Regions from separate parts of the Breoghania sp. L-A4 genome, predicted to be linked through region 2. Evidence: predicted binding sites of a transcription regulator. Region 2 holds the regulator's gene; each other region holds the start of a gene.
The links. The regulator LexA, encoded in region 2, represses DNA repair genes until DNA is damaged. The targets are predictions, from matches to a motif close to TGTTCNNNNTGTGTTCNG.

Region 1 (4,734 bases), 180 kb from region 2:
CTCGAGATTGTGCTCGATGACGATCACGGTGTTGCCCTGGTCGACCAGCTCGTGCAGCACCTCGAGCAGTTTCGCCACGTCGTGGTAGTGCAGCCCCGTCGTCGGCTCGTCGAGAATATAGAGCGTGCGGCCGGTGGAGCGCTTCGACAGCTCCTTGGCGAGTTTCACCCGCTGCGCCTCGCCGCCCGACAGCGTCGTCGCCTGCTGGCCGATCTTGATGTAGTCCAGCCCCACCCGGTGCAGCGTCTTGAGCTTGTCGCGCACGGAGGGCACGGCGGAGAAGAATTCCGCGCCTTCCTCCACCGTCATGTCCAGCACGTCGGCGATCGACTTGCCCTTGAACTGCACTTCCAGCGTCTCGCGGTTGTAGCGCTTGCCCTTGCATACGTCGCAGGTGACATAGACGTCGGGCAGGAAATGCATCTCGATCTTGATGACGCCGTCGCCCTGGCAGGCTTCGCAGCGGCCGCCCTTGACGTTGAAGGAAAACCGCCCCGGCGCGTAACCGCGCAGCTTCGCCTCGGGAAGCCCCGCGAACCAGTCGCGGATCGGCGTGAAGGCGCCGGTGTAGGTGGCCGGATTGGAGCGCGGCGTGCGTCCGATGGGCGACTGGTCGATGTCGATGACCTTGTCGAGATACTCCAGCCCGTCGATGCGTTCGTGCGGCGCGGGATGGGCGCGCGCGCCGTTGAGCTTGCGCGCGACCCCGCGGTACAGCGTGTCGATCAGCAGGGTCGACTTGCCGCCGCCCGAAACCCCCGTGACGCAGGAAAACGTGCCCAGCGGGATGCCGGCGGAGACGTTTTGCAGGTTGTTGCCGGTGGCGCCGATCACCTTGAGCTGCCGCGTCTTGGAGATTTTTCTGCGCTTTTCCGGCACCGGGATCTGCCGCGTGCCCGAAAGATACTGCCCCGTCAGCGAGGCCTCGCTGGCCATGATGTCGGCCGGCGTGCCGTGGGCGATGATGTGGCCGCCGTGCACGCCCGCGCCGGGGCCCACGTCCACCACATAATCCGCCGCCAGCACCGCGTCCTCGTCGTGCTCCACCACGATCACGGTGTTGCCGAGATCGCGCAGGTGCTTGAGCGTCACCAGCAGCCGCGCGTTGTCGCGCTGGTGCAACCCGATCGAGGGCTCGTCGAGCACATAGAGCACGCCGGTCAGCCCCGAGCCGATTTGCGAGGCCAGCCGGATGCGCTGGCTCTCGCCGCCCGACAGCGTGCCGGAATTGCGCGACAGGGTGAGATATTCCAGCCCGACGTCGTTGAGGAACTGCAGCCGCTCGCGGATCTCCTTGAGAATCCGCGCGGCGATGGCATTCTGCTTCTCATTGAGCGTGTCGGGCACATGCTCGAACCAGTCGCGCGCGTGGCGGATCGACATCTGCGAGGCTTGCGATATGTGCTTGCCGTCGATCTTCACCGCCAGCGCCTCGGGCTTCAGCCGGAAGCCGCTGCAGGCCGGGCAGGGGCTGTCGGACTGGTAGCGCGACAGCTCCTCGCGCACCCAGTTGCTGTCGGTCTCCCGCCAGCGCCGCTCGATGTTGCCGACCACGCCCTCGAACGGCTTCTGCGTCTGGTAGCTGCGCACGCCGTCGTCATAGGTGAAGGTGATCTCCTCGTCGCCCGAGCCATGCAGGATGCAATCGCGCAGGCCTTCGGGCAGATCGTCCCACGGCGTGTTCATCGACCCCTTGAAGTGGCGGCACAGCGCCTCCAGCGTCTGCGCGTAATAGGGCGAGGTGGAGCCGGTCTTGGCCCAGGGCAGCACCGCGCCGCCGCGCAAGGTGAGTGTGCCGTCGGGCACGACCAGATCGCCCTCGAACTTCAGCGTCGTGCCCAGTCCGTCGCAGGTCGGGCAGGCGCCGAAGGGATTGTTGAAGGAGAACAGCCGCGGTTCGATTTCGGAAATCGTGAAGCCGGAGACGGGGCAGGCGAATTTTTCCGAAAACAGCATCCGCTCGTGCGTCTCGTTGCGGTTCTGCAGCACCGCGCCCTCGGCCGCCGCCTCCAGCGGCTTGTCGGCGAATTCCGCCACCGCGATACCGTCGGCAAGCTGCAGCGCGGTCTCCAGAGAATCCGCAAGCCTCGAGGCGATGTCGGGCCGCACCACGATGCGGTCGACGACCACGTCGATGTCGTGCTTGAGCTTCTTGTCCAGCGCCGGCGCTTCGTTGATCTCGGTGAAGACGCCATCGAGCTTGATGCGCTGGAAGCCCTTCTTCATCAGCTCGGCGAGTTCCTTGCGGTATTCGCCCTTGCGCCCGCGGATCATCGGCGCCAGCAGATAGAGCCGCGTGCCTTCCTCCAGCGCCATGATCCGGTCGACCATCTGGCTCACCGTCTGGCTCTCGATCGGCAGGCCTGTCGCCGGCGAATAGGGCACGCCGGCGCGCGCGAACAGCAGCCGCATGTAGTCGTAGATCTCGGTCACCGTGCCCACCGTGGAGCGCGGGTTCTTCGAGGTGGTCTTCTGCTCGATGGAAATCGCCGGCGACAGCCCGTCGATCTGGTCGACGTCGGGCTTCTGCATCATTTCCAGGAACTGGCGCGCGTAGGCCGAGAGGCTTTCGACGTAGCGGCGCTGGCCCTCGGCGTAGATCGTGTCGAACGCCAGCGAGGATTTGCCGGAACCGGACAGCCCGGTCATCACCACCAGCTTGTCGCGCGGGATGTCGAGATCGACGTTCTTGAGGTTGTGCTCGCGCGCGCCGCGCACCGAGATGAACCGCGTGGCGTCGATCCTGGTGGCGACGGTGGTGGTAACGGCGTCGGATGTGGCTTCCGGCGGCTTGGTATCCGGCATGAAAACTTCCTCGCGGGCCCGGCGCGTCCGGGTCCTGAACAATGCGTGGTGGCGCTCGAGCGCGGCCCCCGATGGATCCGGTGGGCCGGGATGGGCGGCGCGCGAACTGGCTGCGGTCTGATGCCCCTTGAGGCCCGTGGCATCAAGTGGGAGGTTATACGGGTCAATCAAGGCGCTGTCAGACTCAATATTATAGAAGTACAAAAAGAGAACAAGAGCAAATGCGCGGGATGGTCCGCCCAAATTCCGTGGGGAGAACCCCGCAGCGGGATCGGGCCGGATTCTTCTCGAAAACACTTCAAATCCATCGAAACACCCCCCCGAAACAGGGCCGATTCCGCAGCGATCTGAATGAAATTCGCGACGTTTCGGACCGGTTCTGCAAGGCATCGGCGCCGGCTGCTTGTCCTGATTGCGTGGCGGCGTCGTGCCGCCTGCCAAGCCTGTCCGGGCCGCCGGATCGCCTGATACACGGGCAAAGAGTCTGTGGGCGAGTGCGCCTTTTTGTTCTAATCCCTTTGGATCTTTGCAATAGTGCCGCCATGAAAGACCTGTCTCAAGGGACCGCTTATGACCGATGATCCCGTCGAAACGCCGGCTGAGGGCAATGGCGCGGGCAGCGCCGCGGCTGCCGCGCAGGGCGGGGCGATGATGCCGCTGTTCTACTCCGCGCCCGAAGCGCTGAACCCGGACCGGCACGGCGCGCTGGGGCTGGATAGCAGCGATGACATGAGCTTCGCCGCCGCGACCCAGGCGATCCCCATCACGCTGGCGGAGTTCCCCGCCGCCTGCCGGACCTATCCCATTGTTTTCGTTGGGCGCGATGTGCCGCAGCCGGTGGCGATGGTGGGGCTGCGCCAGCAGCAGAATCTGTTCGTCGGCGCGGACGGGCGCTGGAAACCGTCCACCTATGTGCCGGGTTATGTGCGCCGCTACCCCTATATTCTGGTGCGCGAGAACAGCGGCGACAATTTCGCGCTCTGCATTGACAGTGCGTGCCCGCGGTTGCGCGACGGTGGTGAGGTCCCGCTGTTCGTCGACGGCAAGCCGAGCGAGCAGACGGAAAAGGCGCTGGAGTTCTGCGCCACCTTCCAGCGCCAGGCCGGGGCCACGGACACGTTCGTCGCCCGGCTCAAGGAGCTGGACCTGCTGGTTTCCAACCAGGCGCAATTCACCCTGAAGGACGGTGAAACCGTCCGCATCGCCGATTATTTCGTCATCGACGAGCGCCGCCTGCAGGAACTGCCCGATGAGGCCTATCTCGGCCTGCGCAACGACGGTCTGATGGCCGGCATCTATTGCCAGCTTCTCTCGACGCAGGTCTGGCCGGATCTCGTCGCCATGGCGGAATAGGCCTCCGCGCCCGTGTTGCGGCGGAAGGGGCGGCTAAGGCGCTGCTTGCATTGATGGGAACAAAATGCGAACATGTCCGCGTTTTGATCCTGCGGCGCGGTGGCGGCTTGCGGTATTGTGGAGCCTATTGTGGAAAACCGGATGGTTTTGCGATGTTCGCGCCGCAAAAGCGTTAGGGTCGCCCAAAGATTTGAGACGGGAGTTCAGACATGGCTGGCAGCGTAAACAAGGTCATTCTGGTCGGCAATCTGGGCGCCGATCCGGAAATCCGCCGCACACAGGATGGCCGTCCGATCGCCAATCTGAGTGTCGCCACCTCGGACAGCTGGCGCGACAAGAACACCGGTGAGCGCCGCGAGCGCACCGAGTGGCATCGTGTGGTGATCTTCAACGAGGGCCTGTGCAAGGTCGCCGAGCAGTATCTGCGCAAGGGTTCGAAGGTCTATCTCGAGGGCCAGCTGCAGACCCGCAAATGGCAGGACCAGAGCGGCCAGGACAAATATTCCACGGAAGTTGTGCTGCAGGGCTTCAACTCGACGCTGACCATGCTTGACGGGCGCGCCCAGGGTGAGGGCG
Region 2 (4,734 bases):
GTGCTGGAGAAATCCGGCGGCCAGTCGGGCTCCTGGACCGCCCCGGACAACACATAGAGGCGCCGCCACATGAGCCTGATATCGGTCGAAGACGCGCTGGCCCGCCTGCTCGACAAACTCGTGCCCACCGAGGTCGAGCGCGTGCCGCTGGCCGACGCCGACGGCCGCGTGCTGGCCGAGGATCTGGCGGCGACCCGCACCCAGCCGCCGTTTGCCGCAAGCGCCATGGACGGCTACGCGGTGCGCGCGGCGGACGTGGAACTGGTGCCGGCCTCCCTGAAGGTCATCGGCGACGCGCCCGCGGGGCATGAATTCTCCGGCTCCGTCGGCCCCGGCGAATGCGTGCGCATCTTCACCGGCGCGCCGCTGCCCGAAGGCGCCGATTCGATCCTGATCCAGGAAAACGCGGTCCGCGACGGTGACACGATCGTCGCCAACGAGGCCGTGCCGCTGGGCCGCTACGTGCGCCGCGCCGGGCTCGATTTCACCCAAGGCGACGTGCTGCTCAAGGCGGGAACCCGCCTGTGCTACCGATCGCTGGCGCTGGCCGCGGCGATGAACCACGCCGAGATCCCGGTGCGCCGGCGTCCCAGGGTCGCGGTGCTGGCCACCGGCGATGAACTCGTGCCGCCGGGCACCGAGCCCGCGCCCGACCAGATCGTCGCCTCGAACCAGTTCGGCATCGCCTCCCTGACGCGCGCGCATGGAGGCGAGGCACGGATGCTGGAGATTGCCCGCGACGATCAGGTGGCCATCGCCACCCAGGTGCGCGCCGCGCTCGAATGGGGCGCCGACATTCTCGTGACGCTGGGCGGCGCCTCCGTCGGCGACCACGACCTGGTGCAGGAATCGCTGGGCAACGAGGGCATGGAACTGGCCTTCTGGCGCATCGCCATGCGGCCCGGCAAGCCGCTGATGTTCGGCCACCTCGGCCCCATGCGCGTGCTCGGCCTGCCCGGCAATCCCGTCTCCTCCATGGTATGCGGGCTTCTATTCCTGAAGCCGCTGCTCGATGCGCTGCTCGGTCAGCCCGGCTCCGGCCCGAAGGAAGAGGACGCCATCCTGGGAGATGCGCTTGGCGAAAACGACCGCCGCCAGGACTATCTGCGCGCCAGGCTGTCGCGCGACGCATCGGGCCGTCTGGTGGCCACGCCGTTCGTCTTGCAGGATTCCTCCATGCTGGCCACGCTCGCCGCGGCCGACGCGCTGATCATCCGCGCGCCGCACGCCCCCGCGGCGGCGGCCGGAGACGCCGTCAGCATCGTGCGGCTCTAGCCGCCGTTGCGTCGCGCGAACGCGCCAACAACATCCATCATTCATATTCGCCTTGCAGAACACAAACAGAACGGGTAGCCTACGTTCGTGTTTTGTACCCGATGCTGCGGCTTGGCATTCCGAGCCGCGCCAAGGGACCCGCAAGCGAAAGGCCATCCATGCTGACGCGCAAGCAATACGAACTGCTGATGTTCATCCACGAACGGGTCAAGGAGGCCGGCGTGCCGCCGTCGTTCGACGAGATGAAGGATGCGCTCGACTTGCGCTCCAAATCCGGCATTCATCGCCTGATCACGGCTCTTGAGGAGCGCGGCTTCATCCGCCGGCTGCCGAATCGGGCGCGGGCGCTGGAAGTTCTCAAGCTGCCGGAATCGATTTCTCCGAGTCTTGCCGCGCAGCGCGGCCGCGGCTTCTCGCCAAGCGTCATCGAAGGATCGCTGGGCAAGCGCGAACCGCAAAGAGCCCCGTCCCGCGAGGCCTCGCCCGACGACGTGGTCTCCGTTCCCGTGATGGGACGGATTGCCGCCGGCGTGCCGATCGAGGCGATCCAGACACACAGCCACTTCATTTCGATTCCCGTCGACATGCTGTCGTCGGGCGAGCATTTCGCGCTGGAGGTTCGCGGCGATTCGATGATCGACGCAGGAATCCTGGACGGCGACACCGTGCTGATCCGCAAGGGCGACACCGCCGAGAGCGGCGACATTGTCGTGGCGCTGGTGGACGAAGAGGAAGCGACGCTGAAGCGCCTGCGCAAGAAGGGCGCCTCGATCGCACTGGAGGCCGCCAACCCGGCCTATGAAACACGGATCTTCGGCGCCGACCGGGTCCGCGTTCAGGGCAAGCTCGTGGCGCTCTACCGGCGCTACTGAGCACCGGCAGGACGCGGTTCCGTTCCGCGGGATCGCGCGAACACGCGGTCAATCCGCGGGCGCGCCGTGCCACGGACGATGACGGCCATTCCGGACGGTCTCGATGCGCGCGGAGCGCACAAGCGGCGGCACGTCGGCATCCAGGGGCATTGCGGCTCCCGTGCCGGGTCCGGGCTGCTTTGAGACCGGATCCCGGGCGCCGCCCGGCATCCGCGTGTCTGAGGGTCCGGCGAGATACAGCGCCGCGGCACCGTCGCGCAAAAGGCGTGTCCGGTCGAACACCAGGGCACTTCGCGCGCACCAGTCCGGCACTTCGAAGAAGGCGACGATCACATCCGCCTGGCGGCAGTCTTCGGGCAGCGCCTGCGGGGTTTTCGGCACCGCGATGTGCAAGGCGGGCGGCGCGCGGGCGGCCCGCGCCGGCGCGGCGTGCGCCTGAAGTCCCGCGCTCAGCACGCACCCAAGATCATCACAGCGCGCCACCGGCGCACGGGCCTTGCGGTCCGCGAGCGGCGCCACATCGCCATCGGCCCTCAGCCAGACCTCGGCCGCAAAGCGCCCGCCGCTTCCCTGAAGGATCGCCAGGCGGCCATCGGGCTGGCGCGCGGCGACCGTGCGTCCGTCCTCGCTGATCAGAATATCCGGGCGGACGGGGGAAAGCCAAAATGCAGCACGGCCGCCAGGCTGATGGGGGCGAGACCGATCAGCCGCCAGCGCGATTTGAGCAAGGCGAGAAGCAGCAGCCCGGCGACGCAGGCGAGTCCGACGACCGGCGGCACGGCGCCGACGAGCCCGCCGGACGGCGTCCAGCGCGCGACGGTCTCGGCAATCGCCAGCATGGCGTCAATGCCGGCGCCCATGGCGGACAGCGGCAGCGGGTCCAGGCCGAAGGGCATGGCCAGGACCGAGGCGACGGCGGCAGGCATGATCACCAGACTCACCAACGGCATCGCCGCCATGTTGGCGAGAAGCCCCAGGGGCGCCGTGCGATAGAAATGCACCGCCGCGATGGGCGCCGTCGCCAGCCCGGCGATCAGCGAGGTGACCAGCAATCCGGCGATCCAGAAGCGCAAGCCATGCCACAGCGTGTGCCCGGCGCGCGTCGTCTCGCGCGCGCCGCGCTTGCGCCAGGCCTCATACGCCGCCACCAGCGCGATCACGGCGGCAAACGACATCTGGAAGCCCGGCTGCAGCAAGGCCTCGGGCGATGCGGCCAGGATCAACAACGCGGCCACGGCGACCGACCGCATGGTCAGGGCCCGGCGCCCGCTGAGCATGGCAATGAACACGATCGCCGCCATGATGTAGGCGCGCTGGGTGGCGATCGAGGCGCCCGAGAGCGCCAGATAGACAGTGGCCGCGACAAGCGCCGCACCCGCCGCCCAATGGCGGATCGGATACCCCAGCGCGAGCGCCGGCGAGGCGGCGAGAACCGCGCGCACGGCGAAGAAGATCGTGCCCGCCACCAGCGCCATATGCATGCCGGAGATCGCCAGAACATGCGCGAGCCCCGCGACCCTCAGGCTTTCCTGCGCCGCCTCGCTGACGCCCCCGCGGTCGCCGACGATCAGGGCCGCCGCGATGCCGCCCGCCTCGCTGTCCGTCCCGGTCGCCGGATCTGACAGACTGTCCCGGATGCGCGCCGAGATCGCGAAACGGATGTCCGTCAGCGCGCCGCCGAGGTGCAGCCGCCACCCCGGCTCCGGCCAATCCCCGGCATCGACCACGGGCTTGAGATCGCCGTAGACGAAGCCGCTCGCCCCGATCGACGCGAAATAGGCCGCCTGGTCGAAGGCGTATCCGCCCGGCAGCACGGCGCCTCCCGGCGGCGACAGGCGCGCCAGGAAACGCACGGGCTTTGAGACGCGCGGCACGCTCTCCCCCGAGCGCACCGTGACCCGCACCAGCCGGGGCAGGCGATCGGGGGGACTTTGGACATCGTGCGCGGCGCAACAAGGAGGCGATAGCCGCTGGAGCCTGCCGTCCCCTGCCGCCGTTCAACCGCGACAATACGGCCCGTGACCTCATGGGTGCGCTCGCGCTCCAGCCGCGGCGCCTCGACGCGCGCCGCGCGCAGGTCCGCGCAGGCGAGCCCCGCGCAGGCGCACGCAAGCAGAACCGCCCCCCGGCCCGGCCGCCCGCGCGACCGGCGCCACCAGGCGGTTGCGGCAAGCGCCAGCGCGAGCGGGATCGTCGCCCAGACGAAGGGCTCGCGCGGCAGCGCGAAGTATCCCCAAATGCCGAGCGCGAAGGCCAGCACGGCCCACGGCGCGCCGTGACCGGCGTCCAGATCGCGGCCGATCGCATGGATGAAGGAATGCCACAGCCGCTCGATCGTCAGCCGCAGGGCCACGCGCGGCCGTATTACAAGAAGTCCGCGCAGGCGTCCCGCCACCCGCCGGGTGGCGGCCACGACAGGCCGGACGGCCTGCTGCCCCGGACCATCATTGCCGTTCATGGTGCTGCCCGCTCTTCTGCGGCATCCCCTGACATGCTACACCACCGGCGAACCCGGCGCTGCATCGCGCCGCAATCCAGACCCATCACAGATCGATCCGGCCCCTATGCGTGAAACTGTCGTCACCCG
Region 3 (4,734 bases), 1.1 Mb from region 2:
CAGAAGATGCGTGATGGGGGCTTCTTCTTGGGCTCCGTCGGGCAGCAGGCCCATGTCCCTGAGAGCGCCCATGGCTTTGTCGAGATACTGCATGGAGGTGAGTGCGATGTCGGTCATGAGGGCTTCCTGAATAGGGACTGCACAGAACAAGAAAATTGGGAAATGCGGCTTTTTATCGCCTTGTTGTCCGGCATGTTAGCCGTGCCGTTCGCAAGAATGAATACACGTCATGATGGCACGTCGGATTATTTCGCCAGCGCCACGGCGATTTCCGCCGCCACGCGCGCGTTGTTGAGCACCAGCGCGATGTTGGTCTCAAGGCTGCGGCCCGCCGTCAGATCGTAGATCAGCGCCAGCACGAAGGGCGTGACCTCCTTGCCGCGGATGTGGCGGTGGGTGGCCTCGTGCAGGGCGGCCTGGATGACGTCTTCCATCTCGTCGGCCGGGATCTCGGAGGCTTCCGGCACCGGATTGGCGATCAGCACGCCGCCATGCTGGCCGAAGCGCGCGCGCGCCTTGAGCAGCCGCGCCACTTCTTCAGGCGTATCCAGCCGGAACGGGGCCTTCAGTCCGGAGCGGCGCGACCAGAAGGCGGGGAATTCGTCCGTGCCGAAACCCACCACCGGCACGCCGCGCGTCTCCAGCAGTTCCAGCGTCTTGGGCAGGTCGAGCAGCGCCTTGACGCCGGCGGCCACCACGCAGACCGGTGTGCGTGACAGTTCGTCGAGATCGGCGGATATGTCGAACGTCATTTCCGCGCCGCGATGCACGCCGCCGACGCCACCCGTCGCGAACACCGCAATGCCGGCGGCATGCGCCGCCATCATGGTGGCGGCCACCGTGGTGGACCCGGTTTTCCCCGCCGCGATCGCCACCGCCAGATCGGCGCGCGACAGCTTCATCACATGGTTGGCCTGGGCCAGATGGGTAAGGTCCGCGTCGTCCAGCCCGACGCGCAATTCCCCTCAAGCACGGCGATGGTCGCCGGCACCGCCCCATGCGTCCGGATTTCCGCTTCCACCCGGCGCGCCGTCTCCACGTTCCTGGGCCACGGCATGCCGTGCGTGATGATGGTGGATTCCAGCGCCACCACGGGCCGTCCGGCATCCATGGCCTCGCGAACGTCCGGGGCCAGGACGAGAACGTCGGTGGTTTCATGCGGCTTCATGCGAGGGACTCCGGATGTGATGCCGCCCCGTTTCCCATGCCTGTCAGGCGGCCTTGGGGGACGACGCGCGGCACCAATGTGTCTCAGCAAGGGCGATCAAGCACAAGCGAAAACCGCGTGTCAAACCCGGGCGTTCCCGCACGGGTCATCGCGCTATCGGGGCATGCGCCGTGGTCGAGTCCAGGCGCTTGGTGACCGCATCCAGGCTGATGGCGGCGCCCTCAAGCGTCAGCGCCGCGGTGGCCAGCCCGCGTGCGAGCGCCGCATCCAACGGGAACCCGCCGAGCAACCCGCTGAGCGTGCCGCCGATCAGCGCGTCGCCCGCGCCGGTGACGTGACGCACGTGGACGGGCAGGGCGGTCATCCGCCCCGCGCTGCTTTCCGAAGTCTCCCGCCGGCACCACGCCACGCCATTCGCCCCATCGGTCACCACCACCGCGCGTCCGCCGGCCGCACACAGGGCCTGGGCGAGGCCCCCGGCGGAGCGGTCTGCGCCAACCCTGTCGCCGAGAAGGGCGATGGCTTCGTCCCTGTTCGCGAAAAGCAGGTCAATGCGCGCCAGACAGGAGCGCAGCCGTGGCGCCTTGGCGATCGACACCACATCCGCCGCGATCACGCGGTCCGCGGCCATGCCGCACAGCGCGACCAGTGTTGCCTCGGAGAGATTGGCATCGATAAACCACCAGTGCGCATCGGCAAGCGCCCCGGGGAGCGGCGCGAAGTCGGTGTCCGTGACTTCCTCGGTGATGGTGGTGTCGGACACGGCGGCGGCGAGCCGCCCGTCCGGGTGATGCAGGGCGAGATAGCTGGCTGTGGCCAGCGTCGACGTACGGATCGCCGAGATGTCGATGCCCAGGTCTTCGAGAGCGGCGCGCAGCGTGTCGCCATCTGCATCCGCGCCCAGACGTCCCGCGAGCGCCACATGGCATGTCGCTGAACCGGAATTGAGCCGCGCCAGAATTCGCGCCACATTGGACGCCACCCCGCCGGGGCGCACCGCAATAACGCCCGGCGTCGAGGTGTCGGGGAGAACATCACGCGCTCCTGTGGCGATGCGGTCCATATGGATGCCGCCGATCAGCGCGATCCGGCGCGTGTCATCCGTCGTATGTTCATTCCGGTCAGCCGTCATGGATCGCGCCGCCTTGTTGGTGTGTCTGCGATAGCAAGCCGTGGGGCGGCGCGCAATTTGTTGTTGGCCGCCGCTCGGGCGCCCGGCGCATTCCGGGTGGGTGGCGATTCTGCGCCGGTATGGCGTCCCGGCGCGTGCCGGTGGTCGAGGCAGGTGCAAGAGGCGACCCGGAACATTTGGCGAACATACTGAAATTTATGGTGTTTTCATAAGTGCTTGACAACTGTTCGAGAAATTGGAACAAAAACGGTACAAACATGAAATTTGTATCGCCCGTCCCACCGTGGAATAAGGAGCCCTATACGATGTCACAGGCCGATCTCCGCCTCGTCGAGGGCACAGGAATGGATAAGACTAAAGCACTGGATGCGGCGCTGTCGCAAATTGAACGGGCCTTCGGCAAGGGGTCCATCATGCGGCTCGGTGAAGGCCAGGTTGTCGAGATCGAAACCGTATCGACCGGATCGATCGGTATTGATATCGCGCTCGGCATCGGCGGTCTGCCGCGCGGCCGTGTCGTGGAGATCTACGGGCCGGAATCCTCGGGCAAGACTACGCTGGCGCTGCACACGATCGCCGAAGCCCAGAAGAAGGGCGGCATCTGCGCCTTCATCGACGCCGAACACGCGCTCGATCCGATTTACGCGCGCAAGCTGGGCGTCAACATCGACGACATGCTGATCTCGCAGCCGGACGCGGGCGAGCAGGCGCTGGAAATCTGCGACACGTTGGTGCGCTCCGGCGCCATCGACGTGCTTGTGATCGACTCCGTCGCGGCGCTGACGCCGCGCGCGGAGCTGGAAGGCGAGATGGGCGACAGCCTGCCGGGCCTGCAGGCGCGGCTGATGAGCCAGGCGCTGCGCAAGCTGACCGCGTCGATCTCCAAGTCGAAGACGATGGTCATCTTCATCAACCAGATTCGCATGAAGATCGGCGTCATGTTCGGCTCTCCCGAGACCACCACCGGCGGCAATGCGCTGAAATTCTACGCCTCCGTGCGTCTCGACATCCGCCGTATCGGCTCCATCAAGGACCGTGACGAGATCGTCGGCAACCAGACCCGCGTCAAGGTGGTCAAGAACAAGCTGGCGCCGCCGTTCAAGCAGATCGAATTCGACATCATGTATGGCGAAGGCATCTCCAAGATGGGCGAGTTGATCGATCTCGGGGTCAAGGGCGGCATCGTCGAGAAGTCCGGCTCCTGGTTCTCCTACAACAGCCAGCGCCTGGGTCAGGGCCGCGAGAACGCCAAGACCTTCCTGCGTGAGAACGTGGAAGTGGCCGCGGAGATCGAAAGCGCGATCCGCCAGAATGCGGGTCTTATCGCCGAGAGGATCACCGATCCGGACGGTGACGCGGGCGTGGCGGACGAGGATTGATCCTCGCTCTTGCGGGCGCCTGACCGGCCGGTCGCATATGATGCGGCTGCGGAAGGGCACGCTTCAGCTTTTGCCTGTAGGTGGCGGATCGCGGTTTTGGTCCGGGTATCGCGTGCAGCGATTATGACAGTACGCCCGTCGGCAATGCGCCGGCGGGCGTACTGCGTTTCAGCGCCCATCGGCGGGGTGTCCGGCCTGGTTCAAGCGTGCAGAAGGCGATCCCCGCCGCCCGGTGCACCGTCGGGTTCACAGCCGGCGCTTATTCGGCAGCTTGAAACCGCTTCGCCTTGCCCGAATATGCAGGAGGCACTAGAAACGCTCCAAACAGTCAATCCGGAGCAGCGCGGTCGTGTTCCGCGCCGGGAAGCATGAGGTCGAAGCCAGTCCATGAGCGGCGTAAACGAGATCCGGTCAGCGTTCCTTGAGTATTTTCGTCGCAATGGCCACGAGATAGTGCCCTCAAGCCCCCTGGTTCCGCGCAACGATCCGACACTGATGTTCGTCAACGCGGGCATGGTGCAGTTCAAGAACGCGTTCACCGGCGTCGAGAAACTGGACTATTCCCGGGCGGTAACCGCGCAGAAATGCGTGCGCGCCGGCGGCAAGCACAACGATCTCGACAACGTGGGCTACACCGCGCGCCACCACACGTTCTTCGAGATGCTGGGCAACTTCTCCTTTGGCGATTATTTCAAGGAGCAGGCGATCGAGCTGGCCTGGGGTCTGATCACCAGGGAATTCGGCCTGCCCAAGGACAAGCTGCTGGTCACCGTCTACCACGACGACGATCAGGCGTTTGATCTGTGGAAGAAGATCGCCGGCCTGTCCGACGACCGGATCATCCGCATCCCCACGTCTGACAACTTCTGGGCGATGGGCGACACCGGCCCCTGCGGCCCGTGCTCGGAAATCTTCTACGATCACGGCGAGAAGATCCCGGGAGGCCCTCCGGGCTCGCCCGATGAGGACGGCGACCGCTTCATCGAGATCTGGAATCTCGTCTTCATGCAGTACGAGCAGATCACCAAGGAGCAGCGCGTCGACCTGCCGCGCCC

Region 1: a site for LexA is predicted at 3,002-3,019, ahead of uvrA (excinuclease ABC subunit UvrA). Genes of this name have one in related genera too.
Region 3: a site for LexA is predicted at 2,469-2,486, ahead of recA (recombinase RecA). Genes of this name have one in related genera too.

What each region holds. Positions count from the first base shown of each region.
Region 1 covers NZ_CP031841.1:2,472,397-2,477,130, forward strand. Annotated here, with positions in the region: gene uvrA (excinuclease ABC subunit UvrA) at 1-2,742, opposite strand, end outside; gene D1F64_RS11380 (SapC family protein) at 3,376-4,158, shown strand; gene D1F64_RS11385 (single-stranded DNA-binding protein) at 4,368-4,734, shown strand, end outside.
Region 2 covers NZ_CP031841.1:2,293,448-2,298,181, reverse strand. Annotated here, with positions in the region: gene moaC (cyclic pyranopterin monophosphate synthase MoaC) at 1-57, shown strand, start outside; gene glp (gephyrin-like molybdotransferase Glp) at 70-1,275, shown strand; gene lexA (transcriptional repressor LexA) at 1,434-2,147, shown strand; gene D1F64_RS10590 (hypothetical protein) at 2,196-2,666, opposite strand; gene D1F64_RS10585 (ComEC/Rec2 family competence protein) at 2,780-4,021, opposite strand; gene gltX (glutamate--tRNA ligase) at 4,712-4,734, shown strand, end outside.
Region 3 covers NZ_CP031841.1:3,415,217-3,419,950, reverse strand. Annotated here, with positions in the region: gene D1F64_RS15655 (cell surface protein) at 1-117, opposite strand, end outside; partial or broken gene D1F64_RS15650 (pseudouridine-5'-phosphate glycosidase) at 246-1,111, opposite strand; gene D1F64_RS15645 (PfkB family carbohydrate kinase) at 1,314-2,300, opposite strand; gene recA (recombinase RecA) at 2,606-3,679, shown strand; gene alaS (alanine--tRNA ligase) at 4,067-4,734, shown strand, end outside.